One region of the Telluria sp. RT2P19 genome, then DNA from elsewhere that is predicted to be linked to it. Evidence: predicted binding sites of a transcription regulator. Region 1 holds the regulator's gene; each other region holds the start of a gene.

The links. The regulator LexA, encoded in region 1, represses DNA repair genes until DNA is damaged. The targets are predictions, from matches to a motif close to ACTGTATNNNNATACAGT.
Region 2: the regulator LexA is predicted to act here: its motif matches at 1,496-1,513, upstream of AC56KW_RS05980 (ATP-dependent helicase).
Region 3: the regulator LexA is predicted to act here: its motif matches at 1,775-1,792, upstream of AC56KW_RS22990 (VRR-NUC domain-containing protein).

The regions. Positions count from the first base shown of each region.
Region 1 covers NZ_JCASIL010000010.1:89,404-92,674, reverse strand. Annotated here, with positions in the region: gene priB (primosomal replication protein N) at 1-206, opposite strand, end outside; gene rpsF (30S ribosomal protein S6) at 248-643, opposite strand; gene lexA (transcriptional repressor LexA) at 927-1,556, shown strand; gene AC56KW_RS13980 (tetratricopeptide repeat protein) at 1,616-2,332, opposite strand; gene AC56KW_RS13975 (cystathionine gamma-synthase family protein) at 2,453-3,271, opposite strand, start outside.
Region 2 covers NZ_JCASIL010000003.1:387,394-390,664, forward strand. Annotated here, with positions in the region: gene AC56KW_RS05980 (ATP-dependent helicase) at 1-1,471, opposite strand, end outside; gene AC56KW_RS05985 (hypothetical protein) at 1,577-1,807, shown strand; gene AC56KW_RS05990 (hypothetical protein) at 1,851-2,069, opposite strand; gene AC56KW_RS05995 (hypothetical protein) at 2,271-2,447, shown strand; gene AC56KW_RS06000 (chromate transporter) at 2,510-3,139, shown strand; gene AC56KW_RS06005 (chromate transporter) at 3,136-3,271, shown strand, end outside.
Region 3 covers NZ_JCASIL010000024.1:45,400-48,670, forward strand. Annotated here, with positions in the region: gene AC56KW_RS22980 (M15 family metallopeptidase) at 37-888, opposite strand; gene AC56KW_RS22985 (hypothetical protein) at 981-1,700, shown strand; gene AC56KW_RS22990 (VRR-NUC domain-containing protein) at 1,806-3,271, shown strand, end outside.

The sequences.
Region 1 (3,271 bases):
CTGGCGCCAAGTTCGGCGCTTTGGAACCTGCCCGAAATCTCGCCCGCGGCGAACGCGGGGACTTCGAACTCGACCAGGCGATCGATCCCCGCCTCTCGCTGATGCGAACTGTGCATCAGGATGGCTGAAACGATCGGCACGCCGGCCGGGGTGTAGCGCAGTACGTCACGCTCGGCGATGGTCGCCACGAGCTGGAGCTGGTTCACCCGGTTCTTCTACTGCTTGCTGCTGGATTCCTGGGAAAGACTTAGGCAGCGGCAGCGGCTGGAGCTGCTGCAGGAGCGGCTGCTTCTGCGCGGTGGCTCTTGGCTGCGTCTTCGCGCTGCACCGATTTCATCATCGGCGACGGTGCGGTTTCTGCTTTCTTCATCTTGACGGTCAGATGACGCAGGACGGCATCATTGAACTTGAATGCGGTTTCCAGCTCGACCAGGGTCTCGTTGTCGCACTCGATGTTCAGGCAGATGTAGTGTGCTTTCGGCAGCTTCTGGATCTGGTAAGCCATCTGGCGGCGACCCCAGTCTTCCACGCGATGGATGTTACCGCCGCGGCTGGTCACCGTGGCCTTGTAACGTTCGATCATCGCCGGGACTTGCTCGCTCTGGTCCGGATGGACGATAAAAACGATTTCATAATGACGCATGCATTACTCCTTGAGGACGTTTTAAACAAATGCCCACCTCGGCGTCAAGACGAGTGTGGGAAGGGAACAGCCAGCTAGTATAGCGTGGATTGGGCGAAATGGGAACATGGCCGTCAAGACCTGCGTTTCCAAGTGCCCCTCACTCGACAATTACACTGGACAAGCGCGGGTTTTTCGTTTCTTGTGCGCTTTTTTTGCGCTTTTTCGTGTATATCCCTTGCGTATAGCAGAATACTGTACAAAAATACAGTCTACCTCTACAACCCGTTTCCGCAAGATATTTATGCTCAAGCTCACTGCAAGGCAAGAACAGATCCTTAACCTGATCAAGGAAGCGATCGAGAACACGGGTTTCCCTCCGACCCGGGCCGAGATCGCATCCGAACTGGGTTTCCGCTCGGCCAATGCGGCCGAAGAACACCTGCAAGCGCTGGCGCGCAAGGGCGCGATCGAGATTTCGCCGGGCACTTCGCGCGGCATCCGCCTGGTCGGCGCCACCGCCGTGCAGATCCCGATGCCGCCGCCTTCCCTGATGTCGCTGCCGCTGGTCGGGCGCGTCGCCGCCGGCAATCCGATCCTGGCCCAGGAACACGTCGAAGCGACCTATAACGTCGACACCGCGATGTTCGCGGCGCGGCCCGACTTTTTGCTGAAAGTAAAGGGCTGGTCGATGCGCGATGCCGGCATCATGGATGGCGACTTCCTGGCGGTCAAGAAAATCGACAGCGCCAAGAACGGCCAGATCGTCGTCGCCCGCCTGGGCGAAGAAGTCACCGTCAAGCGCTACCGCAAGACGGGCGACCTGGTCGAGCTGCTGCCAGAAAATCCCGACTTCAGCGTGATCCAGGTCACGCCAGACGAAGAGTTCGCGCTCGAGGGGCTGGCGGTTGGCTTGATGCGTAGCTGGAACTAATCGGCAGTATCTGCTTCAAGTACCTGCGCCGGCCATGTGCCGGCGCTTCCTTTTGCAGCCTAGTTCTTGGCCTTGTTGACCACTGAATTGTGCTGCTCCACGAAGGCTTCGGTCGCGCTGCGCCAGGCGGCGAAATCGGCCAGCACCATCTTCGAATTGACTTTCGCGCCTTCGGCGATGTTCTGGCGCACCTGTTCCAGGTAGGCGGTCGAGGCTTCCGTTTCCTGCTTGTTCATCAGCTTGGCGATATCGGGCGGGATGCGCTTGGTCAGCGGCGACTGCGCGTTCAGGTTGGTCACCATCTTGTTGTAGCAATCCTGCCAGTTGGTCACCGCCTTGTTCACCCGCTCGATGTCGTCGTTCACCTTCGACACCGCCGGGATGCGGGGCGACGGGCAACGGTATTCGCCCGACTGCAGGTCGGCGCCGTCGTAGCCCTTGATCCAGTAATCGATCTCGGCGCGGCGCTCCACGCGCTGCTGCATGACCGCGAGCGAATCGGCAGCGACCTTGTTGCCCTTGGCGGCCGACTTTTCAAACAGCTCCCTGGCCCTGGCTTCGTCGACCGCGCCGGCTTCGCCGTACCAGTACATCTGCCCCAGTTGCTGCTGGGCTTGCGGATTGCCGGCGTTGGCCAGCCTGGTATAGATCTTGAGCGCGCCGGCGTAGTCTTTTTTCTCGAACAGGGCGTTGGCATCCTCGAGCTCGCCTGCGAAGGCGGCGCCGCCGGCCACCATGGCGACCGAAAGGGAGAGGCAGGACAGGAATCGTTTCATGGGCACTTGGCAAGGCTGGGCTGGTAAAAGTCCATGATAGCCGTGTTTTACGGCTGGGCTCAACCGCAAATATGACAAGACCGGCTATCGCCGGCCCCATCAACCCATCTTTTACTCGCCTTACGCGTCCAGCGCCTGGCGGAAGTCGCCGACCAGGTCGTCCGTGTCCTCGATGCCCACCGACACCCGGATCAAACCTTCCGCGATGCCCATGCTGGCGCGCCGCTCGGGCCCCATCTCGAAGAAGATCGTGTGCGCCACCGGGATCACGAGGGTCCGGTTGTCGCCCAGGTTCGACGCCGGGATTGCCAGTTGCAGGCGGTTCAGGTAGTCGAACGGATCAATCTCTTGCTTGAGCTCGAAACTGAGCAGCGAGCCACCGGAACGGAACAAGGCCTTGACGATCCCGTTCTGCGGATGCGATGCCAGGCCCGGATAATGCACGGCCGCCACGCGCTCGTCCGCTTCGAGCATCGTCGCCAGCGCCAGCGCGTTGGCGCTGGTGCGTTCCATGCGCAGCGCCAGCGTCTCGGCCCCGACCGCGATGTGGTGCGCCGCTTCCGGCCCCAGCGCGGCGCCGAAGTCGCGCAGCGCCTTGGCGCGCAATTGCGCCATGCCTTGCGCGGCAGGTGCCTGCCTGCGAAAGTTCTGGGCGATGTTCGGATACCCCGCCCAGTCGAACAGGCCGGTATCGGTCAGTGCGCCACCCAGCGCGATGCCATGCCCGCCGATCGACTTGGTCAACGAGTTGACCACCAGGCCGGCGCCCACATCCTTCGGACGGAACAGCCAGGGCGTGGTCATCGTGTTGTCGACCACGTACAGGATGCCCCGCGCCCGGCACAGTTCGCCGATGCGCGCCAGGTCCGCCACCTGCGTGCGCGGATTGGCGATGGTCTCGACGAACACCATGCGCGTGCTCGGCAACAAGGCCGCCTC
Region 2 (3,271 bases), on a different contig from region 1:
GGTACAGCGCACAAAAGGCTTCCCAATCGGCCCTGCAGCGCGCCGGCAGCGCGAAGGCGCCCAGCGCCGCCACCGGATCGTCGCTCGTGCCGGCCGCGTCGACCAGGCGGGCGGCGGTGGCCTGGCCGATGCCGGGAATGAGTTGCAGCGCGCGAAAGCCGGCCAGCCGCCCGCTCGGGTTCTGGGCAAAGCGCAGCAGCGCCAGCACGTCCTTGATATGGGCCGCTTCCAGGAATTTCAGGCCGCCGAACTTGACGAAAGGAATGTTGCGGCGCATGAGTTCGAGCTCCAGCGCGGCGCTGTGGCTGGCGGCGCGAAACAGCACCGCCTGCGACTTCAGCGTGACGCCGGCCTCGCGCTGTTCGAGGATGCGGTTGCAGACCCAGCGCGCCTGTTCGGCTTCGTCGGGAATCAAGACCAGCTGCGGCTTGACGCTGGACACCTTGTCGGTCCACAGCGTCTTGGCGTGACGCTCGAGCGCGGCGCCGATCACGGCGTTGGAGGCGTCCAGGATGGGTTGCGTGGAACGGTAGTTGCGCTCCAGCGTGATCAGCTGCGCCGGCTGCGAGAACTGGCTCGAGAAATCGAGGATATTGCGCACCGTGGCGCCGCGAAAACCATAGATCGACTGGGCGTCGTCACCCACGACCATCACGCCGCGGCCGTCGGGCTTCATGCCGGTGACGATGGAAGCCTGCAGGCGGTTCGTGTCCTGGTACTCGTCGACCAGCACGTGATCGAACAGCGCGCCCAGTTCGAGCCCCAGCACCGGGTCGGCCGCCATCTCGGCCCAGAACAGCAGCAGGTCGTCGTAGTCGAGCACGTTCTGCTCCTGCTTGGCGTCGACGTAGGCGCCGAACAGCGTCTTGAGCTGCGCTTCCCATTCACTGCACCAGGGAAAGAATGCCTGCAAGACCTTGTCCAGCGGCTCGCGGCCATTGACCACGCGCGAGTAGATCGACAGGCACGTGCCTTTCAGCGGGAAGCGTTTTTCAAGGCGGCTCAGGCCGATCTCGTGGCGCACCATGCCCATCAGGTCTTCGGCGTCGCCGCGGTCGTGGATCGTGAACCCCTCGTCCAGGCCGATGCGGCCGGAGAACGCGCGCAGCAGGCGCGCGCCGATGCTGTGGAAGGTGCCGGCCCAGGGCAAGGTGACCTGCGATCGCGTCCCCTTGAGCCCGAACAGCCGGTGCAGCACGCCACCGGCGCGCTGGGTCATTTCGGTGGCGGCGCGGCGCGAAAAGGTCAGCAGCAGGATGCGCTGCGGATCCGCTCCCGACTGGATCAGGCGCGCCACCCGGTGCGCCAGCGTATTGGTCTTGCCGGAACCGGCGCCGGCCACGACCAGCAAGGGCCGCGGCGCCGCCATGCCGACGTCATGCTCGACCGCCGCCCGCTGTTCGGGGTTGAGGCAGGCGAACGGGTCGTCGGTGGCAGGCGGTGGAGCGTTCGGATCGGCGACGGCGGACATGGCTGAGCAATCTGGAAATGCCATACTGTACATTTATCCAGTCTAGCGCCGCAAGCAGAAGTTGGCGTCGCAGGCCGACGCCATCAAACCGTCGTCAGGAACGGCATGCGCCAGGGCCTCAACATTTCCTGCCAAGTCACGGATAATCAAGGCGTTTTTTGGATATCCACAAAGTCTGTGAATAAGTATGTGGAAAAGCGGGGGCTTGACACGCTGGAGGCGGCCCATGGTGCGGGTTTCAACAATTTGCCTATTGGGAAGGCAATCCCGTTTACGATCAAAATCAAAGGTTTACATGCAGTTGCCTTAAGCATACACCTTATCCGCCATAAATAATTCGTCGACCGGATGCCAGCACAAACGTCGCGCCGGCCATCTTTCAAGCGCCCGCCCGGCGCCGTTCCGGCTCGAGGACCACGCGTTCGATCACGCGCGCGCCCACGCCCTGCGATTTGAGATACTCGACGGCGGGCATGACGCCCGACTCATGCAAGGTGGCGATGCCGCGCGTCACGACGTCGCGCTGCCAGGTGTTACGCCTGATTTCGAAGGAAGCCGCAAGGCCTTGGTTGATTTCCTGGGCACGGAAAGGGCTCATGGCGCTTGTCTCCGATGAGTTATGTCGCTGGCATAGCATGAATGGCATCACGAGTATTGACGATGCACGCTCAAAGTCAATGTCAGACCAGTATCAATGCGAGGGCAATTCGTACCCGACGACGGCGTCTGCGCTGCGCTGCGCCGCCCTGCTGTCTTCCTGCCTACAATCGGCTGCATACGACCAATCGCGAGGACATCCATGAGCATCCAGCCCGATCCCGACCTGAACCCCGGTGACGAAGCCGCCCCCGGCACGCCCGGCGCCGGTGAAAACGTGTGCGACGCCTGCGCCGGCCGCGGCACCCTGGCCGACGGAAAACCCTGTCCGCAGTGCGGCGGGACCGGCCATGTAATGGAAGGCATCGGCGGCGGCTGAGCGCTTTATCCGCCGCGGGTTGCGCATGGACAGGACGCGCGGCGAGCGGCGATAATCGCCGAATGAGCGCTTCCCCCTCCCCCGTTCCTTCGGCAACGCCCATTTCGCCAGCAGCCGACTTGCCCATGCCGGTCCCCGAACGTCCGCGTCCGGCGTCGCTGACCGACTTGTTCGTATCGTTCACGCTGATCGCCCTGCAGGGCTTCGGCGGCGTACTGGCCGTGATCCAGCAGCAGGTCGTCGAGCGCAAGCGCTGGATGAGCAACGAGGAATTCATCGAGGAGTGGTCGGTCGCCCAGATCATGCCGGGCCCGAACGTCTGCAACCTGGCGATGATGATCGGCACTCGCCACTTCGGCCTGGCCGGCGCCATGAGCGCACTGGCCGGCATCCTCACCGTGCCGCTGATCCTGGTACTGTGCCTGGCCCTGGTCTACGCCCAGTTTTCCACCCTGCCCCAGGTGCAGGGCGCCCTGCGCGGCATGGCCGCCGTTGCCGCCGGCCTGATCGCCGCGACCGGCCTGCGCATGTCGGTGGCCCTGTCGAAGAACGTGATCCCGCTCGCGGCCTGCATCGCGATCGCTGGCGCCGGCTTCGTCCTGCTGGCCTGGATCCGGGTGCCGCTGGCGCTTGTCATCGCCCTGCTCGGCGGCCTGGGCTGCGTGCTGGCCTGGCGCGCCCTCAAGCCATGAGCGCGCCGACCCTGGCGTTCGGCTGGCATGACTGGCTGAACCTGTTCGTCCACTTCCTGATGCTGTCCATGATGTCGCTCGGCGGCGCGATCTCGACCACGTCCGAGATGCAGCGCTACCTGGTCGAGCGCC
Region 3 (3,271 bases), on a different contig from region 1:
CCGAAAATCGCACAACAGCCGTGCGCCCACGCCGGCTCAGCGCCCCATCACGCCACGCATCCGCAGTTCGATGTGGCCGAAGTCCATCATCTTCCAGCGTCCACCCCAGGTCAGTCCCAGCGATTCGGTCACCTGGCCGTACAGCTGGTAGCCGCGCATCGCCCATGGGTCTTTTTCCGAAATCACCAGCTTGCCGTCGCGCAGGAAGGCGCAGTCGGCGGCCAGGCCGAACTGGTGCCAGCTCTGGAAGGCGCGCGCATTGGTGACGTGGCCGCCGGCGGCCGCCAGCTCGTCCTGGCGCGCCGGGCTGCGGTAGCCTTCGAGCAGCGCCATCTCGTAGCCGTGCTGTTCCTTCATGATCTTGAACGCCAACAGCAGCCGCTGGTTGAAGTCGGGATGCAGCAAGCCCCAGTTGCGGCTGGCATTGACCAGCATCGGCCGCACCAGTTCGACCTCGGTCGTGGTGAACGCCCCGGGCGGCGGCGCCATCGGCGGCACCAGCTGTTCGCCGGCCAGCAGCGCCGCCACCTGCTCGTCGGGCAAGGCGGCGCTGCCCTCGTACGCCGGCAGCATCGCCGGATTGCTCAGGGCCAGCGCCAGCAGCGACGGGATCAGGACCGCCGGCGCGCCGATCGCCAGCAGCACGCGGTGGCGGACGAAGCCCTCCCGCAGTCCCTGCAGCACCCGCTCGCGTAGCGCCAGGGTCAGGCTGTCGCGCATGGCCGCGGCGGCGCGCGTGGCGGCATCGCGGCCGCTGACGACGCGGTCGGCCAGGCCCCGCACGGCCTGCACGCCGCGCGATACCAGGGACTGTCCGCCTGGAAAAAGAACGAGCCAAGCCAGGCCGGATGCCAGACAAACGTACAGAAGGGCGACAAAGATCAGCATCGGACTCCCCAGGATTGTTTCTAATCAGCACAGGAGAAGCCAATCTTAGGAGTAATGTCGTGCGTCCATCAGACGAAAATCAAGACAACCGCATGCATCCCCATCTGCGTCCCAACCTGATGTCGTCTTCCCGCCGCGGCGGCCATGAAGACAGCATACTTGCCAAGCTCGAGCGCGCGCCGGCGCGCCGCGGCGCGGCCGGCAACGGTGCGCGCCTGGCGTGGTATGGGATGGCGGCCGTGCTGGCGCTGGGATTGACGGCGACCCTGGCATGGCTGGCGAAAGGCGCCGTTCCGGCGCCGCTCGAGATGGCGCGTACCGAGGCAGTTCCTCCTGCGGCGGCGAGCGCGCCGCCAGCGCATGCGCCGGCCGCGACGGCCCTGATCGTCGATGCCGCGCCGGCGTCCGCCCTGGCGCCGCAGGCTGCTCCGGAGCCTGTCCTGGCGCCGCCCGCTCCGGCGCCCGTTCCTGCGCTGCGCCTGCTCGAACCGGCGGCCGCCCGGCCCGCCCCGGCCAGGCTTGCGCCGGCGCAGGTCAAGGCGCCCCCGCCACGGCGTCCGGAGCCGCGCGCGGGGGCGGGCGCCCGTCTTCGCGCGTCGGCGGCGCAAGGCCGGGCAGGAGCAGCGCCGCGCCAGTCCTCGCGGCCGCCCCGCACCGTCGACCCGGCGCGCCCGGGCGCGGCCCAGGACGACAGCGACGTCGCCCTGATCTCGGCCGTGATCTCCCACGCCGACTTCCACGCCGGGCCCGGCGAAGGCGAGGCGCCCGTCGCCTGCGCCGACGGGCCCTGCCGGACACGTCCGGCTCGCTAGCAGCGTTGTAAAAACGCCCGCGCTCGGTGCCGATGCGGGCAAACTGCCAGGCGATCGCGGCCGGAAAGCGCTATACTGTATATAAGTACAGGTGGGCGTTTGGTCATGATCAGGGTGTTGGAAAACGAGTTTTATTATCTGGATAACTTCCAGCGCGTTCTCGATTGGATCGGCGAACGCTATGGCGACCTGCTCGACGACGGCGAACACGCCTTCCTGGCCGCCTTCCCCACCCTTCCGCACAGCGCGCGCGCGCTGTTCGTGCGCATGGTCATGCGCAAGGGGAATCTGTTCCGCGCCAGCAAACTGAGCTATGCCGAGATCGGTTGCCCGGTCGAGGCCGCCAGACACCTGCTCGGCACCGGCTGGATCGAGGCCGACCCCGAGCTTACCCTCGACGAGTTGTTCGACCTGCTGTCCAAGCCCGAGCTTGCCGACGCCTTCGGCGCGCAATTGCAGCGCAAGAGCGCACGCAAGGAAGCGCAGCTCGACGCCCTGCGCCCCCTGTTCCCCGCAGCGCGGCGCTTCTCCGCCTGGCATCCGGCCTGTCCCGACGTCGCCTGGCGCATCCTGGTCAAGCCGTTGTGCGATCGCCTGCGGCTGGTCTTCTTCGGCAACCTGCACCAGGGCTGGACCGATTTCGTGCTGTCCGACCTGGGCCTGTTCCGCTACGAGACCGTCGATATCTCGCCGGCCTCGCGCGGTTTCCGCCGGCGCGTCGACGTCGACCACTACCTGCAGCTGCACGCCTGCCGCGAACGCTTTGCCGCCGGCGAGGACGTGGACGAGGTGGTGCGCGACCTGCCCCTGCACGCCTTCGACAACGACTGGCTCGAGAGCCGGCGCGAGAAGCTCGTGTTCCACATCGGCCAGCACTACGAAAAACTGAAGGATTGGGACGGCGCCTACGCCGCCTATGCGCGCTGCCGCTTTCCCGGCGCGCGATCCCGCGCAATCCGGGTGCTCGAAAAACACGAACGCTTCGACCAGGCCCACGCCCTGCTCACGCTGGCCCAGGCAGCGCCCGAAAACGAGGCCGAGCGCCAGCACCTGGCCCGTATCGCGCCGCGCCTGGCGCGTCGCCTGGGCCACGCGCGCCTGGCCCCGCGCGGCAAGACGGTCGTCGACCGCATCGACCTGCGCCTGGCGCCGCCGAATGGCGAACGCTGGGTGGAAGGCGCCGTGCGCGGCCACCTGCATCAGGACGACGCACCGGTGTTCTATGTCGAGAACGCGCTGGCCAACACCCTGTTTGGCCTGTTGTGCTGGCGCGCCGTGTTCGCCGCCATCCCCGGCGCCTTCTTCCACCCCTTCCACCGTGGTCCGGCCGACCTGCACAGCGCCGACTTCCACCAGCGCAGGCAGCCTGAATTCGCCGCCTGCCTGGCGGAGCTTGACAGTGGCAGCTATCGCGACACGATCCGCCGCAACTATCACGAGAAAACCGGCTTGCAGTCGCCGTTCGTGCACTGGGACGGCATCACGCTCGACGTCATCGAACTGGCGCTGGCCTGCATCCCGCCGGCCCACCTGCGCAAGTGGTGCGAACGCATCCTGGCCGACATCAAAGA